Linked DNA regions of Candidatus Kuenenia stuttgartiensis. The protein of the gene in region 1 binds, or shares a complex with, the protein of each later gene. Links are inferred from orthologs where the notes say so. Each region holds a gene or a part of one and is shown on either strand. Other genes may lie near its edges. The genes, in order: tsaD and tsaE.

Evidence for each region.
Region 2: the proteins of tsaD (region 1) and tsaE are in contact, whole or in part, in a crystal structure (PDB 6N9A), measured with the Thermotoga maritima proteins. The link is inferred for Candidatus Kuenenia stuttgartiensis from one-to-one orthologs. Residues at the interface, in WP_004082750.1 of Thermotoga maritima: Cys10, Asp11, Arg49, His50, Leu82, Gly84, Gly135, Gly136, Glu154, Thr155, Leu156, Asp157, Asp158, Ser159, Glu162, Asp165, Lys166, Arg169, Leu170, Tyr175, Lys213, Thr214, Leu217, Tyr218, Gln221, Arg222, Asn324; in WP_004082108.1 of Thermotoga maritima: Leu37, Gly38, Lys46, Lys57, Val59, Lys60, Ser61, Thr63, Phe64, Thr65, Leu66, Met67, Val69, Pro71, Tyr82, Arg83, Leu84, Asp86, Asp88, Phe89, Asp93, Ile128, Asp130, Glu131, Arg134.

What each region holds. Positions count from the first base shown.
Region 1 is NZ_LT934425.1:3,160,332-3,169,120, reverse strand. What follows is about bases 3,408-6,175. They hold tsaD (tRNA (adenosine(37)-N6)-threonylcarbamoyltransferase complex transferase subunit TsaD), read left to right. Parts: upstream 3,408-4,170; coding sequence 4,171-5,181; downstream 5,182-6,175. Other genes in these bases: KSMBR1_RS14760 (ISNCY-like element ISCku10 family transposase), read left to right, coding at 5,472-6,175; KSMBR1_RS14770 (IS1634 family transposase), read left to right, coding at 3,408-3,711. Outside these bases: KSMBR1_RS14795 (bifunctional nuclease family protein), read left to right, coding at 1-301; KSMBR1_RS14780 (metallophosphoesterase), read left to right, coding at 873-1,358; KSMBR1_RS14775 (PEGA domain-containing protein), read left to right, coding at 1,375-1,827; more of KSMBR1_RS14770, read left to right, coding at 2,056-3,407; more of KSMBR1_RS14760, read left to right, coding at 6,176-6,950; nickel pincer cofactor biosynthesis protein LarB, read left to right, coding at 7,201-7,956; KSMBR1_RS14750 (NAD(P)H-hydrate dehydratase), read left to right, coding at 8,033-8,789.
Region 2 is NZ_LT934425.1:1,182,610-1,191,469, forward strand. Bases 2,137-4,975 are described here. They hold tsaE (tRNA (adenosine(37)-N6)-threonylcarbamoyltransferase complex ATPase subunit type 1 TsaE), read left to right. Parts: upstream 2,137-3,205; coding sequence 3,206-3,745; downstream 3,746-4,975. Other genes in these bases: thiL (thiamine-phosphate kinase), read left to right, coding at 2,201-3,121; KSMBR1_RS05415 (helix-turn-helix domain-containing protein), read right to left, coding at 3,878-4,114; KSMBR1_RS05420 (cold-shock protein), read left to right, coding at 4,563-4,763. Outside these bases: mfd (transcription-repair coupling factor), read left to right, coding at 1-68; KSMBR1_RS05395 (hypothetical protein), read left to right, coding at 322-504; KSMBR1_RS05400 (flagellin), read right to left, coding at 628-1,530; KSMBR1_RS05425 (response regulator), read left to right, coding at 5,206-5,658; ribosomal protection-like ABC-F family protein, read right to left, coding at 5,723-7,537; KSMBR1_RS05440 (AI-2E family transporter), read left to right, coding at 7,915-8,860. UniProt on the Escherichia coli protein: Required for the formation of a threonylcarbamoyl group on adenosine at position 37 (t(6)A37) in tRNAs that read codons beginning with adenine.

The DNA.
Region 1 (8,789 bases):
CCTTAATGAAGCATGGGCAATTGACCGCGCAGTAAAGGGAATCAGTACCCCACGCCCTTTGACGCATGATTTAATTACAAGAATTATAGAAAGTCTTAATGCAGACGTAGAGCGGGTGGTCATCAGCGATCTGAGAAATAATACTTTTTATGCAAAAATTGTATTGCGACAAGACGGAAATATCATTGAAATTGATTCAAGGCCTAGCGATGCAGTAGCGCTGGCTATGCAGAAAAATACACCTATCTTTGTTGCAAGCAAGGTATTGGAAGAAGTCTGCAAAACAGAAGACTGTTTTTAAAACGGAGGGATGGCCGAGTGGACTATGGCGGCAGTCTTGAAAACTGCAGGAGGTGTAAGCCTTCCGTGGGTTCGAATCCTACTCCCTCCGCCATTTTTCAGTTTTAACTTTACTGATGGAAGTTTTTATATCAACCGCTGGCGTTATTCCTGATAACAAGTAAGAAACCAGCGGTTTATTATTTTATTAAATAATTCCAATACATAAAACTATTACCGGAGAGGTGGCTGAGCGGCTGAAAGCGACGGTTTGCTAAACCGTTGTAGGGTCTAAAGCCCTACCCCGGGTTCGAATCCCGGCCTCTCCGCCATATACTATATGCCCTGTTAATTCCTGTATTACCTTACGTGTGGCTTGTTAGCAGGCGATTGCCCTGTTCTTTGGCGCAACAGGTAGTATTGCCAGGCAAAACCCTTTTTTATTTGTAAGATTTTCTTTGTGTACTTTGCAGTTAAAGCCTTTTTGGTTACGGCATTTTTCTAAAAAGAAAAACATTCCTCAGAAACCCTGGCATTAAGAAAAACACCATTATGCTGCGTTTCTTCAGAATGAACATTCCCTCCTTATCTGTATGAAAATCGGAATTATTGCAGATACGCATGATAATATTCCAGCAATCAAAAAAGCTGTTCGTTTTTTTAATACACAGGATTTAGAATATATCATTCATGCAGGCGATTTTGTCGCCCCATTTTCCCTGAAAGAATTGATGCATGTGAAAGCCCGGTTTATTGGGGTGTTTGGCAATAATGATGGCGAACAAAAGGGCTTGCTTGGCGTCTGCAACGATATCCACATTCCGCCATATACTATTACCATAGACGGAAAAACAATCCTTGTGTCACATATGCCTGAAATGTTAACCGGCAGTGTGAATATTGAAAATATTGACATCATTATAAGCGCCCATACGCATACGCCGGAAATTTCCAGAGGGAAACCATTATACATAAACCCTGGAGAATGCTGTGGCTGGGTCAGCGGCAAAAGTACCGTAGCTTTATTAAATCTTAAAACATTCCATGCGGAGATAGTCGATCTTTCACCGGCATCTTAACAACCACTTAAAATATATGAAATTTTTCAAAATAATCTTTCAATCAATTGCGCCCTGCATAGCCGCCAGCTCAATTTTGTGCGGCTGTGTACTTCGTACGATCACCATTGATTCAGAACCTCCCGGAGCAACGGTTTATCTGGACGACGAACCTATCGGGCAAACTCCGGTGACCACAAAATTCACCTATTACGGAACCAGAAAATTTTCCCTGGAAAAAACAGACATAGACGGCAGGTTGCTGGCAAAACGGCTCACTGTCTATGAAAAAATCAAAACACCCTATTATCAATATGTACCTCTGGATTTTTTCGCAGAACTCATTCTCCCTATAAAAATTGAAGATGCACATTATTTCCTTTATAAACTGGAACCGGTGGAAGAAAGACCTGTGGAAGAACACAAAGAGGAACTCCTGAAGAATGCATCAGAATTAAAAGAACAGTTATTTCAGCATACTTCCCATTAAATTGTAACACTTTAGTTTTTTGAAAAATTCCCGGGATAGAAAAAATACCATGTAGCCCTGTTAGGGGCGGTCTGTTTGTAACGGATGTTCACCCCTGCCAAAACGCATAAGTGCTTAATACATAGTTTGTTAAGGCTGTATTTTTAATAAATATGTAGTCACTAATATATTGTTATTATCCGACAATATACTTGACGGATAATGGTTGTTATCTGTACAATGGTGGACATGCATATTGTAGAGAACAAGTCAAAATCCGGTAAAAAAATCTATCGATCTACCCTTCTGCGGGAATCGTACCGTGAGGATGGGAAGGTCAAGAAACGCACCATTGCGAATCTGTCGAATTGCACTCCCCTGGAGATTGAAGCGATAAGACTTGCACTCGCACATAAAGACGATCTCTGTGCATTGGGCGCATTGTCAGAATCGGTGAAACTCCATGAGGGTTTGTCTGTGGGAGCAGCGTGGAGCGTGTACCAAGTGGCAAAGGAATTAGGGATAGAAGAGGCATTGGGAAAGGACTTTGAAGGAAAGCTGGCGCTTTGGCAAGTAATGGCAAGGGTAATAGGCCAGGGGTCAAGACTGTCTGCAGTAAGGCTGGCGCAGATACATGCTGCGGGTGACGTCCTGGATATGAAGCGTGGGTTTGACGAGAACAATCTGTACGATAATTTGTCATGGTTGTCAGAGAATCAGGCAAAGATAGAGCGAAAGCTGTTTGAGTTAAGACGAGGAGGCAATAAGCCGAAGTTGTTTTTGTATGACGTGACGAGCAGTTATTTAGAGGGGAAGTCGAATCATTTTGGTGAGTACGGGTATAATCGTGACGGCAAAAAGAGGAAAAAACAGATAGTGATCGGTATGCTTTGTGATGAATCCGGGGAGCCGGTATCAACAGAAGTATTTAGGGGCAACACCCAGGATCCGAAGACCTTTGAATCTCAGGTAAAGAAGGTATTAGAGTGGTTTGGATGCAAAGATGTAACGATTGTAGGAGATCGTGGGATGATCAAGACGGTGCAAATCGAAAGTTTACCGGAAGGGTTTCATTACATAACGGCGATAACCAAGCCGCAGATAGAGTCGTTGATAAATAAAGGGATACTGCAATTAGGATTGTTCGAAGAAAAGCTCTGCGAGATAAAGGATGATGAGGTTCGATATATTCTGAGGCGCAATCCGGTAAGGGCGGAAGAGATGTCAAAGACCCGTGTATCAAAATTACAGAGTATAGAGAAATACATCGTGAAGAAGAACAGTTATCTGAAGGAACATCCTAAGTCGTCAGTATCGAAGGCCCTGGAAACAACAAGGGAAAGGCTAACGAGATTGAAACTTGATGGGTGGGTGCAGATAAAAGAAGAGGATAGGACGCTAAAGATAGAGAGAGCTGAGGAAGCATTAAAGGAGGCATCATACCTTGATGGTTGTTACGCAATCAAGACTGATCTTGAGGAGAACGAGGCGGATACCAATCTGGTACATGAACGATACAAGGATTTAACGGAAGTGGAGAAGGCGTTTCGGGACTGTAAGACGGTGAATTTGGAGGTTCGTCCGGTGTATGTAAGAAAGGAGGATAGTACACGGGGACATGTGTTTGTGGTAATGCTTGCGTACATGATAATTCGAAGGCTGCGCAGAGCGTGGAAGAATTTTGACTTGACGGTAGAGGAAGGTCTCGCACAATTGACGACCATTTGTTCGATGGAAGTAACAATCAAAGGCCAAAAAGCTAGTTGCCAGAAGATCCCGTGTCCGCGGCAACAATCACATGAATTATTAGAGGCATTACAGATAAAGTTGCCAGAAGTATTGCCAAGCCGGAACATACGGGTAGTCACTAGAAAAAAGCTTGCTGTTCGGCGTAAAAGCCAATAAATATAAGGCTTTTACGGCACTTTTGTTTTTTGACTTGGGGTGAACATCCGTTGTAGCGCAATAAAATTCAATAAGGTAAATAGCTCCGTAGGAGCGGCCTGTCCGTATTCAGGTAGACCTGTTTATATGGATTTACAAAAGACAGGTCGCTCGTAACAGAGCTAATCTCTGTTATAATATCCTATTTTGCTACAAACAGGCTGCTCCTACGGAGCTTATAGGTAGTACATTTTTCAAAAAACTAAAGTGTTACATTAAATTAGATCGGGTTTCTTGCCTCAACCCAACCTTGCCAGGCTATAAGCTCTGAAGGAGCAACCTGTTTGCAGCAGAACACAATGTCATAACAGCATTGAATTTTATTGGGCTACAAACAAATCATCACTGGCGGGGGCTGCATTGTTTTTTTATGTTTCCTGACTTTTTCAAAAATCTGAACTGTTACCCTTTTTTTGTAAAATGCTTATTCTTGGAATCGAAACCTCGTGTGACGAGACGTCTGTTGCAATAGTGAGAAATGGCAGGGAAATCGTATCGAATGTAATTTTCTCCCAGGACAAACTTCACCGTCCGTTCGGTGGCGTAGTACCTGAAATTGCATGCCGTGCGCATCTTGAATCCATTATCGGAATTATTCACTGTGCCATTACGGAAGCAGAGGTAAAATGTACCGATATCGATGCCATTGCCGTGGTAAATTCTCCGGGATTAATTGGCTCGCTGTTAATTGGCGTCACTGCGGCAAAGACGTTAAGCATGGCGTTCAACATTCCCCTCATTGCCGTTCATCATCTGCATGCCCACATATACGCAAACAATCTGGAGCATGATGCAATTCCCTACCCTGCGGTAAGTCTTGTTGTTTCAGGGGGACATACCACATTGTTTTTGTCGGAAAGGGAAACGCAACATGTCGTATTGGGGGAAACCATTGACGACGCCGCAGGAGAGGCGTTTGATAAAGTGGCTAAAATTTTGGGTCTTGGGTATCCCGGGGGGTCTGTAATTGACCAATTGGCAAAACAAGGCAACCGCAAAGCGATACCATTCCCAAGGGCATATCTGGGGAAAGATTCCCTCGATTTTAGTTTTAGCGGACTGAAAACTGCTGTATTATATCATGTTAAGGGACAGGACCAAAATCGGTCACAAACATCATTAAAAAACACCATGGATATTGCCGACATATCCGCAAGTTTTCAGGAAGCAGTTATTGATGTGCTTGTTCATAAAACAGTGGCTGCATCAAAAATACATCACGCCCGGAGCATATTAATTGGCGGAGGGGTTGCGGCAAATTCACGGTTGAGGGAAAAATTCCAGGAAATATCGCGCGAAATACGTTTACCCGTGTATTGTCCTTCCAGAGAACTTTGTACTGACAACGCCGCTATGGTGGCGGGACTAGCTTATTGGAAATATTCAGAAGGCAATATTTCAGACCTGCGCATGGAAGCCAATCCTTCGTGAGTCCTGGTTTTTATTCATACATTTATTTAACAGACAAAAAGATTTATGAAATTCATTGAACCTTCTGGCAATTGCTTTCATACTTAGTGTCTGAACGAAAACGCTGTAAGCCTTGAAATACGTGGTAAAGGAGGTTGAAAGTATCTGCATGAAGGGTTGAAAGTATAGTGAGTAGATGTTAAACTTAGGGCGTAGAATAAGGGAAGCGAGGGTACCAAGGGGTGAAAAGAGACAAACATTCGCCCAAAACATCAGAAAAACAGAGTCATCAAAAGGAGAACTGCCACGCCATGAGAAAAAGATTCGAGCCGCAAAGGAGACTTGGAAGCACACCAATATCAGAGGTAGAAATTCCCGAAAAGAGCAGGGATGAGTTAGCGCCGATTTTGAGGGCATTACAATACATATTTGTTACAGAGGAATTACGAGAGGAAGTATTCAGGGTATTGGAAGCAAAGGTAAAGGGTGGGAAGAAAGAGACAGGGCGTAATGGTATGGAGTTATGGCAGATAATGGTAATAGGAGTGGTGAGATTGGGATTAGATGCGGATTATGACAGGTTGGAAGATATGGTGAATCACCATAGTCTGATTCGTCAGATAATGGGAGTAGATACCGTATTTGGGAGGGGTAAGAAGTATTCGCTGCAAAGCATCAAGGATAACGTAAGATTGCTCGATGAGGAGACGTTGGGGAAGATTAATGATGTGGTGGTAAAGGCAGGCCAGAGGCTGGCAAAGAACGGACGGGAGGAGAAGCTCCGCATAAAGACGGATACGTATGTGGTGGAGACAAACGTACATTTTCCTACGGACATGAATTTGCTGTGGGATGCGGGTAGGAAGTGCCTTGATGGGATAGAGGCATTTATAGAGGGAGGGGTATTGAACGGGAAAGGATGGAGAAAGGTAAAGAATTGGAGGAAAGAGCTAAAGAGTCTGATGAGGAGTAGTTCGAAAGCGGCAAGTGGTGGTGGAAACAAGAAAGAGGAGGCGGTTAAGAAGCAAGTAAAAGAGTATCTTGGATTAGCAAAGAGATTAAGTGAGAAGATAGGTGCGAGCATAATAGCGGTGTACGAAAAAATATTAACAACGGGTGCGGAAGAAATGCAGAAAGAGGCATTGGAGTCGATGGAATATTTTTATCAGATGCTGGAGAAGCACAGAGATTTGGTAGAGAGGAGAATTATCAAGGAAGAGCAAATACCGGTAGGGGAAAAGGTATATTCACTGTTTGAACCACACACAGAATGGTTGAGTAAAGGGAAGGCGAATAAGAGGGTGGAATTAGGCCACAATCTGGTGATAGCAAGTGACCAATGGGGGTTTATCGGATATCACCAAGTAGTGGAAAAAGAAGCAGATGTGGCGTTAATTCTGCCGTTAGCAGACAAGCTATTAAATTTGTTTGGTGAAGAAGAGATAGAAAGTATAAGTGCAGACAAGGGTTTTTACAAGAAGGAATACAAGGAACTGATAAGTCTTTATATACCGAAAGTGATCATACCGAAGAAAGGAAAAAGGAATAAGGCGGAGACAGAAGAAGAATCGGAGAGTACATTTAAAAAACTCAGGCACAAGCACTCAGCGGTGGAGTCAGATATTAACCGGTTAGAACATCATGGGCTGGACAGATGCTTAGACAAAGGGATAGAAGGATTTAAAAGATACTGCGCATTAGGAGTGCTGGCGGCAAATTTGCACACGATGGGGAGTATATTGCAGAAGAAAGTCCGGGAAGAAAAAGAAACAGTACGTAAGGCAGCGTAAAAACACTCTCGAATAAAAATCCATGAGGGATAGTATGTCCGGAGAACATGAAAAGATGGTAAAAACGAGGGAAATGAATAAAACAACCGTATCATAGATTAAAGCGTAGAAGAAAAAGTTGAAAAAGGGGCAATTTAAAAAAATTTAAATTTGCTCAGAGAAAGAATCTTGCATAAAAAAGATAGTTTTCGTTCAGACACTACTTATGCCGGAATGGCTAGCTTAAACAAAGGGATAAGAGAATATTTATATGGACATTGACAACATACAGCAATTACTGGAAAATTATAAAAAAGATAAAATACCCTTAAACGATGTTCTTGATAAAATAAGAGAACTTCCTTACAAGGACATTGGCTTTGCGAAGATAGACATTCACCGGAAAATTCGTTGTGGTTATCCTGAAGTAATCTTTTGCATGGGGAAAACGCCTGAACAGGTGGTAAAGATTGTAGAGCATATTGTCGAAAGCGGACAAGACATGCTGGCAACGAGGGCAAGTGCAGAGGTTTATTACGCTGTCTCCGAAAAATTCCCTGAAGCTGTGTACCATGAACAGGCAAAGACAATTACCCTGCGCAAAACGCATGAAAATACAAACGAAGGACTCATCATGGTCGTTTCCGCCGGCACCTCTGATATTCCGGTGGCGGAAGAAGCAAGAATTACTGCAGAATTTATGGGCAATAGAGTGGAAACGTTATATGACGTCGGCGTTGCGGGCATTCACCGGCTAATGAAAAACCACGGAGAGTTGCTAAAGGCCAACGTTATCATTGTCGTTGCAGGAATGGAAGGCGCCCTTGCAAGCGTAGTGGGAGGGCTTGTAGATTGCCCTGTCATTGGTGTTCCCACAAGTATTGGCTATGGAGCAAGTTTCAATGGCATCGCCCCTCTTTTATCAATGTTGAACAGTTGTGCCTCCGGTGTTGCAGTGGTAAATATTGATAATGGTTTTGGCGCTGCATGTGTCGCCTCGCTGATTAACAGCAAAAGGAAAGAGTAATGATATTAAGGACTTGGAATTTTCTATTATACCGCGTAGCAGTCGGCAGATTGCAGATTGATGACTGCAGAAATATATGATGCAACAGATTAACAGTATACTAAAAATACCTCCCAGAAAACCTGACAGTCACAAAGGGGACTTTGGCCGGGTGCTAGTCATTGCCGGTTCTTATGGTATGACGGGGGCGGCATGCCTGTGCAGCGAAGCGGCATTACGCTCCGGCGCAGGTCTTGTAACTCTGGGGATACCTGAAAGCCTGCATGGAATTGTCGCGACGAAGTTAACCTGCGTTATGACTCATCCGCTGCCTGAAACCCATTTGAAAACCCTTTCAGATATGGGAAGGCAGGATATCCTTGACTTTTCACAACGTTTTGATGTAGTTGCCATTGGACCAGGGTTATCGCAGTGTGTGGAAACAAAAAGGCTCGTGCTGTGGCTGCTGCAAAATATTGAACGACCTATCGTACTGGACGCTGACGGTATTAATGCCCTTGCCGAAGATACGGCAACCCTGGATAAAATAAAACAGCACGTTATACTTACCCCGCATCCCCAAGAGATGGCACGCCTTTTAAAGGTATATACCACCAAAGAAATACAATCAAAACGCAAAGAAATTGCCGAAAAATTCATAAACTCAAGAGACAAGGTGACGCTGGTTTTAAAAGGCAACAACACTATTGTTATGAATAACGAAAAATATTATGTCAATACCACCGGTAATCCGGGAATGGCTACCGCCGGTTCTGGAGATATATTAACCGGCATGATAGCCGCGTTGCTCGGACAAAACTTTCCGCCTTTTGAAGCGGCGCAACTGGGAGTGT
Region 2 (8,860 bases), 2.0 Mb from region 1 along the record:
ATCCCGAAGATTTGGTGCATTATTTAAAAAAATCTTTGACTGATACCGATACTGCCAGGTATTCATGATTTTTCACAACGTATAGTTAATTTCTGATCATTTGTATGCATAGGTAGTTATTCGCTGTTTGGAAAACGAAAGAGACGCCTTGAGTGAAAAATCTTATCATGGCACAGGATTCTGTTATACTACTTGACATAGTGGGATGAAAGTGTAGGATATGTAACGATTTTGTATGTGGCAAGAAAGGCATAGGTGGCATTTTCCAACCAAATATCCCTTAAACCGTTTATAAATTTTTATAGAAAGAGAGGTTTTTTAATGAAAAACGTGGAATTATCTGTAGAAGGAAACATACTCACCATAAAGATAGACCTGTCAAAAGAATTTGGACTTTCTTCGTCCGGAAAGAACATTATTGTTGCATCAACGGAGGGAAATGTTACCATCCCCGACCGTGAAGAAAAGATCGGAATGAACGTTTACCGGAAACAAACAACGTAAAAGTGGACGGGGGAAAAAAACGACCTATGCAGTAAATAGTTCAAAAAAAGGGTTCACAGGAAGCGAGTCATTTCCTGTGAACCCTTTTTGATTAATCTGGCTCTCTGTCTGCATCAATGCTACTTATTGAAATAACTGCATTATGCTTTGAGGCCCTGCATTTGCCTGCGCCAGCATAGCGCTTGCAGTCTGTTGTAATATTTGAAACTTTGTTGACTCTAACTGTTCGTATGCCATGTCCGCATCTTCAATCCTGCTCCTGGCCGCCTCAGTATTCGTCCTCGCTACAGTTAAACTGGTTTCCTGATAGGTCAGCCTGTTAACTACTGCACCAATGTAACTCAATCCTTCTGATACATCCGCAATGGCGGTATCTATATTGCTCATCAATGCCTGCGCGGATGCCGAAGAAGTAACCGCCCTGCCCGCCGTAGCAACACTTACCCGCAATCCATCAGCCTTATAGTTTGTATTGCTGTCATCAAAGCTTACATTGTCTTTTGCTAACAAGTCAAACTTCAACACGTCATTGGTGCTGCTTGCCCCTGCGCCAATCTGGAATTTAAACTGCACGCTACTTGCCGCTCCTGAACCTGTAGCAGAATTTCCTGTACCAAATATTGACTGGGAATTCCATGTAGCCTGGGTAACTTCAAGATCGATTTGCGTTGCCAATGCTTTGAGTTCCGACTGAATAGCGTTACGTTCTGCACTCCCTAACGAATCGTCTGCCGCCTGCGTTGCCTTTGTTTTCATCTGTGTCAAAATATCAAGGATATTATTCAGATGGCCTTCCGCAACCGCCATAAGATTCTTGGCAGAACCTATGTTTGCAAGGGCCTGGCCAAGCCCTTGTGAACGGGCATTGAATTTTTTGGCAATCGTAAAACCCGCAGCGTCATCGGCGGCATTATTAATTCTTTTGCCCGTCGCAAGCCTTAATTGCGAAACCGACAATTTCGAATTAATGTCATTTAACGACCGTAACGCATTCAACGCATTAATATTTGTGTTTATCCTACTCATAACCGGACTCCTTTCCAAAAAAACATGTAATTAATTCCTTTCTAACAGTAAAAACGAAACATGTTACTCATTTTTGTTGCTATAGCAAAAACCTTGTAAACAAAGAATAGCAATGCGTATGCCACTGAATATTTACACCGCGGTAACAAGGCGTATCTGCCGCATTTACAATACAATAAGATGATTATTTATTATTTTATACGCGATTATTAAAGGGTTTAATTATTCAACAACCGAAAGATTTGTTGAAAATTTTTCCGATCAATTGGGAAAGTATTTCTTGTGTTATTTATCCATAAAACCGGCTTTGTTCGTTTTTTGTTTTTTGATAAGCAATGATGTTTTTTTTGTAAAAAACAGTGATGAAACATATTGAATAGCTGCAATATTATTTTGCGAACAGTGAAAAATGGTTTGCAGTGTAAATGTCAAAAAAAATTTCTTGCCTTACCTCCGAAGTGTGATATTCTTTCGCTAATAACCCGCCGCCGTAGACGTAGAATGTTAGGATTAGTAGAAATTTCTTTGCATTTTTTTGGCAAAATATTTAATGGTCACTTTTGCAGTCGGCAGATTGAAGATTGAGGACTGTAGACTGTTTTCTTGCTTGTTTGTTTGTTTCCTGCTATGCCAGTTCAGGATTTTTGAGAGAATATCTGTACTATTTCAAATGGACGAATTTCCTTTAATCAAGTGGATAAGAAACAGAAAGAAAAAATCAAATGCCGTTGTATGCGGCATTGGAGATGACTGTGCGGTTATAAATACTGGCAAAAATACCTTATGCCTGATAACCACGGACATGTTGGTAGAAGGCACACATTTTGACCTAAATAAATATAATGCGTCCGAAGTAGGAAGGAAGGCAATTGCCTGCAGCATTAGCGACATAGCGTCTATGGGCTGCAAACCATCCGTTGCGGTAATTTCTCTCTGTTTTCCACACGGAACAAAAAACAGTTTTGCAAAAAGGTTATATGCCGGCATATGGGAAATAGCAGATAAATATGATATCGATATTGTCGGAGGAGATATCATTAGCGGAGAAGGCCCTTTTTGTATTAATGTTACCTTGCTGGGAAAGAATGAGGGATTAATGCCTGTATATCGTTCCGGTGCAAAAGCAGGAGATAAAATTTTAGTGACGGGAAGACTTGGCGGTTCTTTATTGGGCAAACATATGTTTTTTGAACCACGATTAGATGAAGGCATTGCGTTGAACAAAAATTTTACTGTCCATGCCATGATAGATATCAGCGACGGATTGACTGCGGATTTGAATCATATATTGGAAGAAAGCGGGGTGGGAGCTGTTTTGTTTGAAGATAAAATCCCCGTGTCTGACGACGCATTAAAAATATCGAAAAAAACGGGGAAAACCCCGATTCATCACGCCTTCTCCGATGGGGAAGATTATGAACTGTTGGCGGTATTGTCAAAAACACAGGCGGAAAAGGTATTGACGTCAGATTTATTTCATGGCCTGGAGATAAGTTGTATAGGAGAAATTGTTGAAGATAAAGGACTTTGGCTGAGGGACGGGAAGGGTAAATTGCGCCGGATACGACCTAAAGGTTATAAACATTGTTAAACCTAAGCTGGCATAGCCGGAAGTGTAAAAACAGTCCTCAATCTGCAATCTACCGACTGTAGATTGTAGAGAGTAACTTTCATTTTGCTGAGCATTTTCAAAAAACCAAAAAGAATTATGGATGGTGCAGGAACATTGGCGAAAAAAGGGCATGAAATAATTTTCACCAGCAAAAATGCAGAGGAAACAATAAAATTTGGTAAAGCATTAGGCACATTATTAACAAATGGGCATGTCGTTGCCTTGATTGGCGACCTGGGCACTGGAAAAACTACCATGGTAAAAGGAATAGTTACAGGACTTGACGTCAAGGATAGCAGAAATGTAAAAAGTCCCACCTTTTCTCTGGCGCACAAATATAATGGCCGCATTCCTGTTTATCATATAGACGCCTACAGACTATCAGGGTCACAGGAATTATTGGATATAGGCAGTGATGAAATGATCTTTGGAAATGGCGTGACAATAATAGAATGGGCAGACAACGTACCCGACAGCCTTCCTGAAGAATATTTGAAAATAACATTAACACATGTTTCTGAAGAACGAAGGAACATAAAAGCATGCGCTTACGGCAAACGTTACGATCAAATAATACAATTATTACGCGATTGGTGCGATTGACCGGATTCGTAGTAATGCAAAGTGACCGCAATTGCAGAACAAAGCGAGAGTGTTTTTCTCTTTTTTTGTAAGATACTTTAACCCTGCCGAGTTCTATGCCTGCCGCACAGGCGGTATAATCAACGAATTTCCTTATACTGCCTGCCTGATACGTTTCGTGGAAATACCAGATCTTTTCTCCTTGTTATTACATGAGGGATATCCATTATTTATCCGGTTTCCCTCGAGATATTCATGGATATCGCCTTCCATAAACTTTGTCCGTCCTCCGATCCGGTAGCCTTTTATTCTCCCTTCCTTCAGATAACGCATCAGTGTCTTTCTGTCGATGCCTATTCTCTGTGCTGTTTGTGTAGTGGTATACCACATGGTGAAACCTCCTTACGCTTATGATTATAAAAAAGATATTAACAGGTGAATGCATGTTCACCATTATATCCTTTTGAAATAAACAGTCAACGTTTTTTTGAAGACGATTACTCCAAAAAGTTGTTATTAGTAATATTATTGCGTTTATCAATTGTTTGCCGTTTGTAACAATTCCGTGGCTTCAGGAATGGCATGGCTTGCTGATGGGATAGTGCAGTTAGGGATCGGTTGGCAGCGCTTAAGAATTTTATTTTCAAAATATTTTATATTTTTCTTGTTATAAAGGAAAATTGCGTATATACTTCTTAAGTCGGTTGACTTGAACAGTAATATTATACAAAGTTGTGATGTGTTTCGTTGTAATGTTAAGGCTGCAAGGATGAAAACCTTGTGGCCTTTTTTTATTAGTAGCCAAATTTTTTTACCAAACGAAAGGGGGTGATTTATTATGGCGAACGGAACAGTAAAGTGGTTTAATGATTCAAAAGGTTTCGGCTTTATTTCTCAGGAAAACGGAACTGATGTATTTGTTCATCAGACGTCCATCAAGTCAGAGGGTTTCAGAACTCTTGCTGAAGGAGATAAGGTTGAGTTTGATGTCATTTCAGACCAAAAAGGCCAAAAGGCCACAAATGTTGTAAAAGTATAAATATGTGAAAAGCCCACTCTAATGTTTTAAATATAAACGATTGTATGATAGTTGATATATAAAAAATGGAGTAGACGCAATAAATACTGTTATAATTACAACACACAGCCCCATTATCCGTAATAGGATAATGGGGTTTTTTTTGTAAAAAAAAGAAGGAAAAACCGTTGCAAAATATCGGCGTTTGTCAATATACACGCCAAAAACCATTTCAAAAAATGAATGTGCTGGAACAAATTTTTAAGGCTCATTGTTCTGTATGACACACAAGTACACTGCATATTTTTTATATTCTTTTATTGGTTTTTTTGTGCAGACGCGTCTGTCTTTTTCCCTTTGACAGCATACCCGGTTTTTGAGGATTGCTTGTGTGAAATCCGTTAACTATAACTATGGAGAAAATATAAGGAATCATCCAGTTTATTATGAAAGGAACAAATCTATGAAAACAATAATGGTTTTGGAAAATAACGAACAACAGCGTATTCTCTGTAAACAAAAATTATCAAACGAAGGCTATAATGTCATTACGGCAAATGACGGCAAAACGGCGATTAAAAAAGTAAATGATTACTGGCCGGATATTGTCATAATGAATGTTAATATAAGTGATATAGATATCGTTGATGTTATAGGTAATATATTAATTCAGCATAAAAACATCCCTATCATACTGCGCACGGATAACAACTTTTACGGAAAGAATTTTCACCCGTGGCATGCGAATGTAATTACTTCACGCCCTTCATGGTTTTTTGAACTGAAAGAGAAAATAAAAACGTTGCCCAACGAAAACAAAGAGGTTGCATGCAATTTCAAGATTGGTGAAAAATTGAGCGTACACGAAAGGACCCGTCTTAACAGGAAAAGAAAGACTGAGAAATTGTGCGCATAGAGACACATAGAGTTCCCCCGCGCGGGTTCAGGTTTTGTAACCTGAACCCACACGTGGCAGTGAACTACGATGATACCGTTTCATGTTCGCTGCGTAATTTTTCCAACGCCTCCCATCGGTGAAAGGCTTCTGCCAGTTCGTATTCCAGGGCTGACGCTCTCCCTTTAATTTTTTCTATTTCCTCTTTCCCTTTCTGATAAAACACGGGATTGCCCATTGTCTGAGTTAACTGCTGTTGTTCTGTTTCCAGCAATTCAATCCGATGTGGCAGGGATTCCAGTTCGCGTTTTTCATTATAACTGAGTTTACGTGTTCGTTTGGATTGTTTACTCTCCGCTTTTAACTTTGTAGGAAGCTGTTTCCCCGGGAAATCGTTTTGTGCATGTACAGTGCGTTGTCTTAACCAGTCATCATACCCGCCCACATATTCATTGATCAGTCCTTCCCCTTCAAAAACGAGTGTGCTGGTTGCTATGTTGTTAAGAAAGGTACGATCATGGCTGACGAGAAGAAGTGTTCCCTGATACTCCATCAATAATTCCTCTAAAAGTTCCAGGGTTTCCACATCAAGGTCATTTGTGGGTTCATCCATTACCAGGACATTGGAAGGTTTTGTGAACAAACGCGCCAGAAGGAGACGGTTGCGCTCTCCTCCGGAAAGTGTTTTGACTGAGACCCGTGCCCTGTCCGGAGAAAACAGGAAGTTTTGCAAATATCCGATGATGTGCCGTGGTTTGCCATTGAAGGTGATCACATCGTTTCCCTCACCAACGTTTTCAAACACCGATTTATCTTCATTCAGTTGCGCACGCAGTTGGTCAAAATAAGCTATTTGCAGTTGAGTGCCATGGCGAACATTACCTTTTTGCAGAGTCAATTCCCCTAATAAAAGACGTAAAAGAGTCGTCTTGCCGGAACCGTTGGGTCCGATAATTCCCACCTTATCTCCCCGCATAATCGTTGTGGAAAAGTTATTCACAATGAGACGATTATCATATCCGTAAGTTGCGCCTTCCACCTTTATAACAACCGCGCCGGAACGGTCTGATTCCTGCGTCTGTATAAGTGCGGAGCCTGTTCTTTGCCTGCGCTCGCTTCGAACCTGCCGCATTTTCTCCAACTCTCTTTTCCGTCCTTCATTACGAGTGCGTCTGGCCTTAATTCCTTGTCTTACCCATACTTCTTCCTGTGCAAGTTTCTTATCAAAAAGTGCGTGCTGTTTCTCTTCTGCGTCCAGAACAGCCTGTTTACGCGTCAAAAAAGTTTCGTAATTACACGACCAGCTTGAAAGATTTCCTCTGTCCAGTTCAATAATACGGGTAGAAAGTTTCCTTAGAAACGAACGGTCATGGGTAACAAAAAGCATTGTGCCTTCATAACGCAGTAGAAATTCTTCCAGCCAGCAGACGGCATCGATATCCAGATGATTGGTCGGCTCATCCAGCAATAGAATACCGGGACCACACACCAGTTCTCGGGCAAGCAATACCTTTCGTTTAAGGCCTGAAGAAAGGGTATTGAATTCAGCATGAGCATCTAACTGCATCTGCGAAATTATCTTATTTATTTGATGACGGCCTTTGCGTTCAGAAGAAGGCAGATTTCCGAACTCGTTCGATAGTATATCGGATACCGTACCATTTATTTTTTTTGGAATTTCCTGGGAAAGGTATGCCGTGCGCAATCCTTTCTGCCGCACAATTTCTCCGGAATCAGGCATCAGATCACCATTGATAAGTTTTAGCAGGGTAGATTTGCCGGCGCCGTTGCGGCCAAGGAGACATGCCTTTTCGCCCCGCTCTAGCTGCAAATTTGCGTGTTCAATCAACAAAGGACAGCCAAAACCTATCGTTACATCCTGCAAACTTATCAACGCCATCGATATTCTCCAAATATTATTTTCTTTAAATTGCACCTTAACAGTATTAACAAACAACCCTTTATGTGATTTTATCACAGCGCCGTCAGCCTGCAATCAAATAATGAAACAGACATGACTGGTACCTTTTGCAGTCCTCAATCTGCAGTCTGCAGATTGCAGATTGAGGACTGAGGACAGTTTTCTTGCTTGTTTAGTTCTGACTTTGTCAATTCAGGGTTTGGGAACAACCGGCCAAAAGTTGCGGTCAAAGACTGCCAAATTCTAAGAAAAACATTTTACTTAGGAGATAAACTGTATAACATGATTGAAAACATTACGCTGGTTGGCCCTATTGGTATAATCCTGCCTGAAGGACGGCAGAGAAGGAGGCTTTTATGGAAAAACAAAAAATATTTGAAAACATGTGGATAAGAACGCTGCTGTGGCTTTGCGCAATTGCCGCGTTTCTCCTGGTGTGCTATTATTTAAAAGGCATTTTAATATCACTCTTTCTGGCTTTTACGATAGCCTATATTGTTGATCCATTACTCGATATTATTGAAAAACGAAGATTTTTATTTTTAAAAAAAGGGTTGCCGCGGGGTCTTGCAATAGTGGTACTTTTAACAGGCATGTTGTTTATGGCGGGCGGGGCGGCCGCCTACACAATACCAAAAACCTTGCATGGCATTGAGCGAGTTGGCATGGTATTAAAAAAACAGTATCCGAAGTATCAGGAAAATGTGGAACTGTTTATTGAAAACCATAAGGATACCGGGATTGCGATATTTTTAAAAACACAACTAGGCATACAGAACGGCAGTGAAAAAGAAACGCAGGAGAAACGTCCGGGACTTATGAAATTTGCCCTTGCAACAGTAAAAAACATCTTTCAAGGAGCCTTCGGTCTGGTGGGAATAATAATAAACATCGTGGTTTTTGGAGTAGTGACCATATATCTCCTGAAAGATTTTGACGTTATTATAATAAAGTGCAGGAACCTGCTTCCGGTTTCAAAAAAAGAAAAGATATTTGAGATTTTCGGGAAGATAAATGAAAACCTGAAGGCATTTCTAAGGGGGCAGATTACGGTTTGTATTATATTATCCATAATATATGGAATAGGATTGACCGTTATTGGCGTACCGCTTTCCTACCTCATAGCCCTGCTGGGTGGATTTGGGAACGTTATTCCCTACATCGGAATAATGCTTGGCCTTGTTCCCGCACTGATACTCGCGTTTATTCAATATCAGGATATCACCCATTTGATCCTTGTCGTAGCGGTATTTGGCGTAGGGCAGTTCTTTGAAAGCACCATAATAACGCCAAAAATTGTTG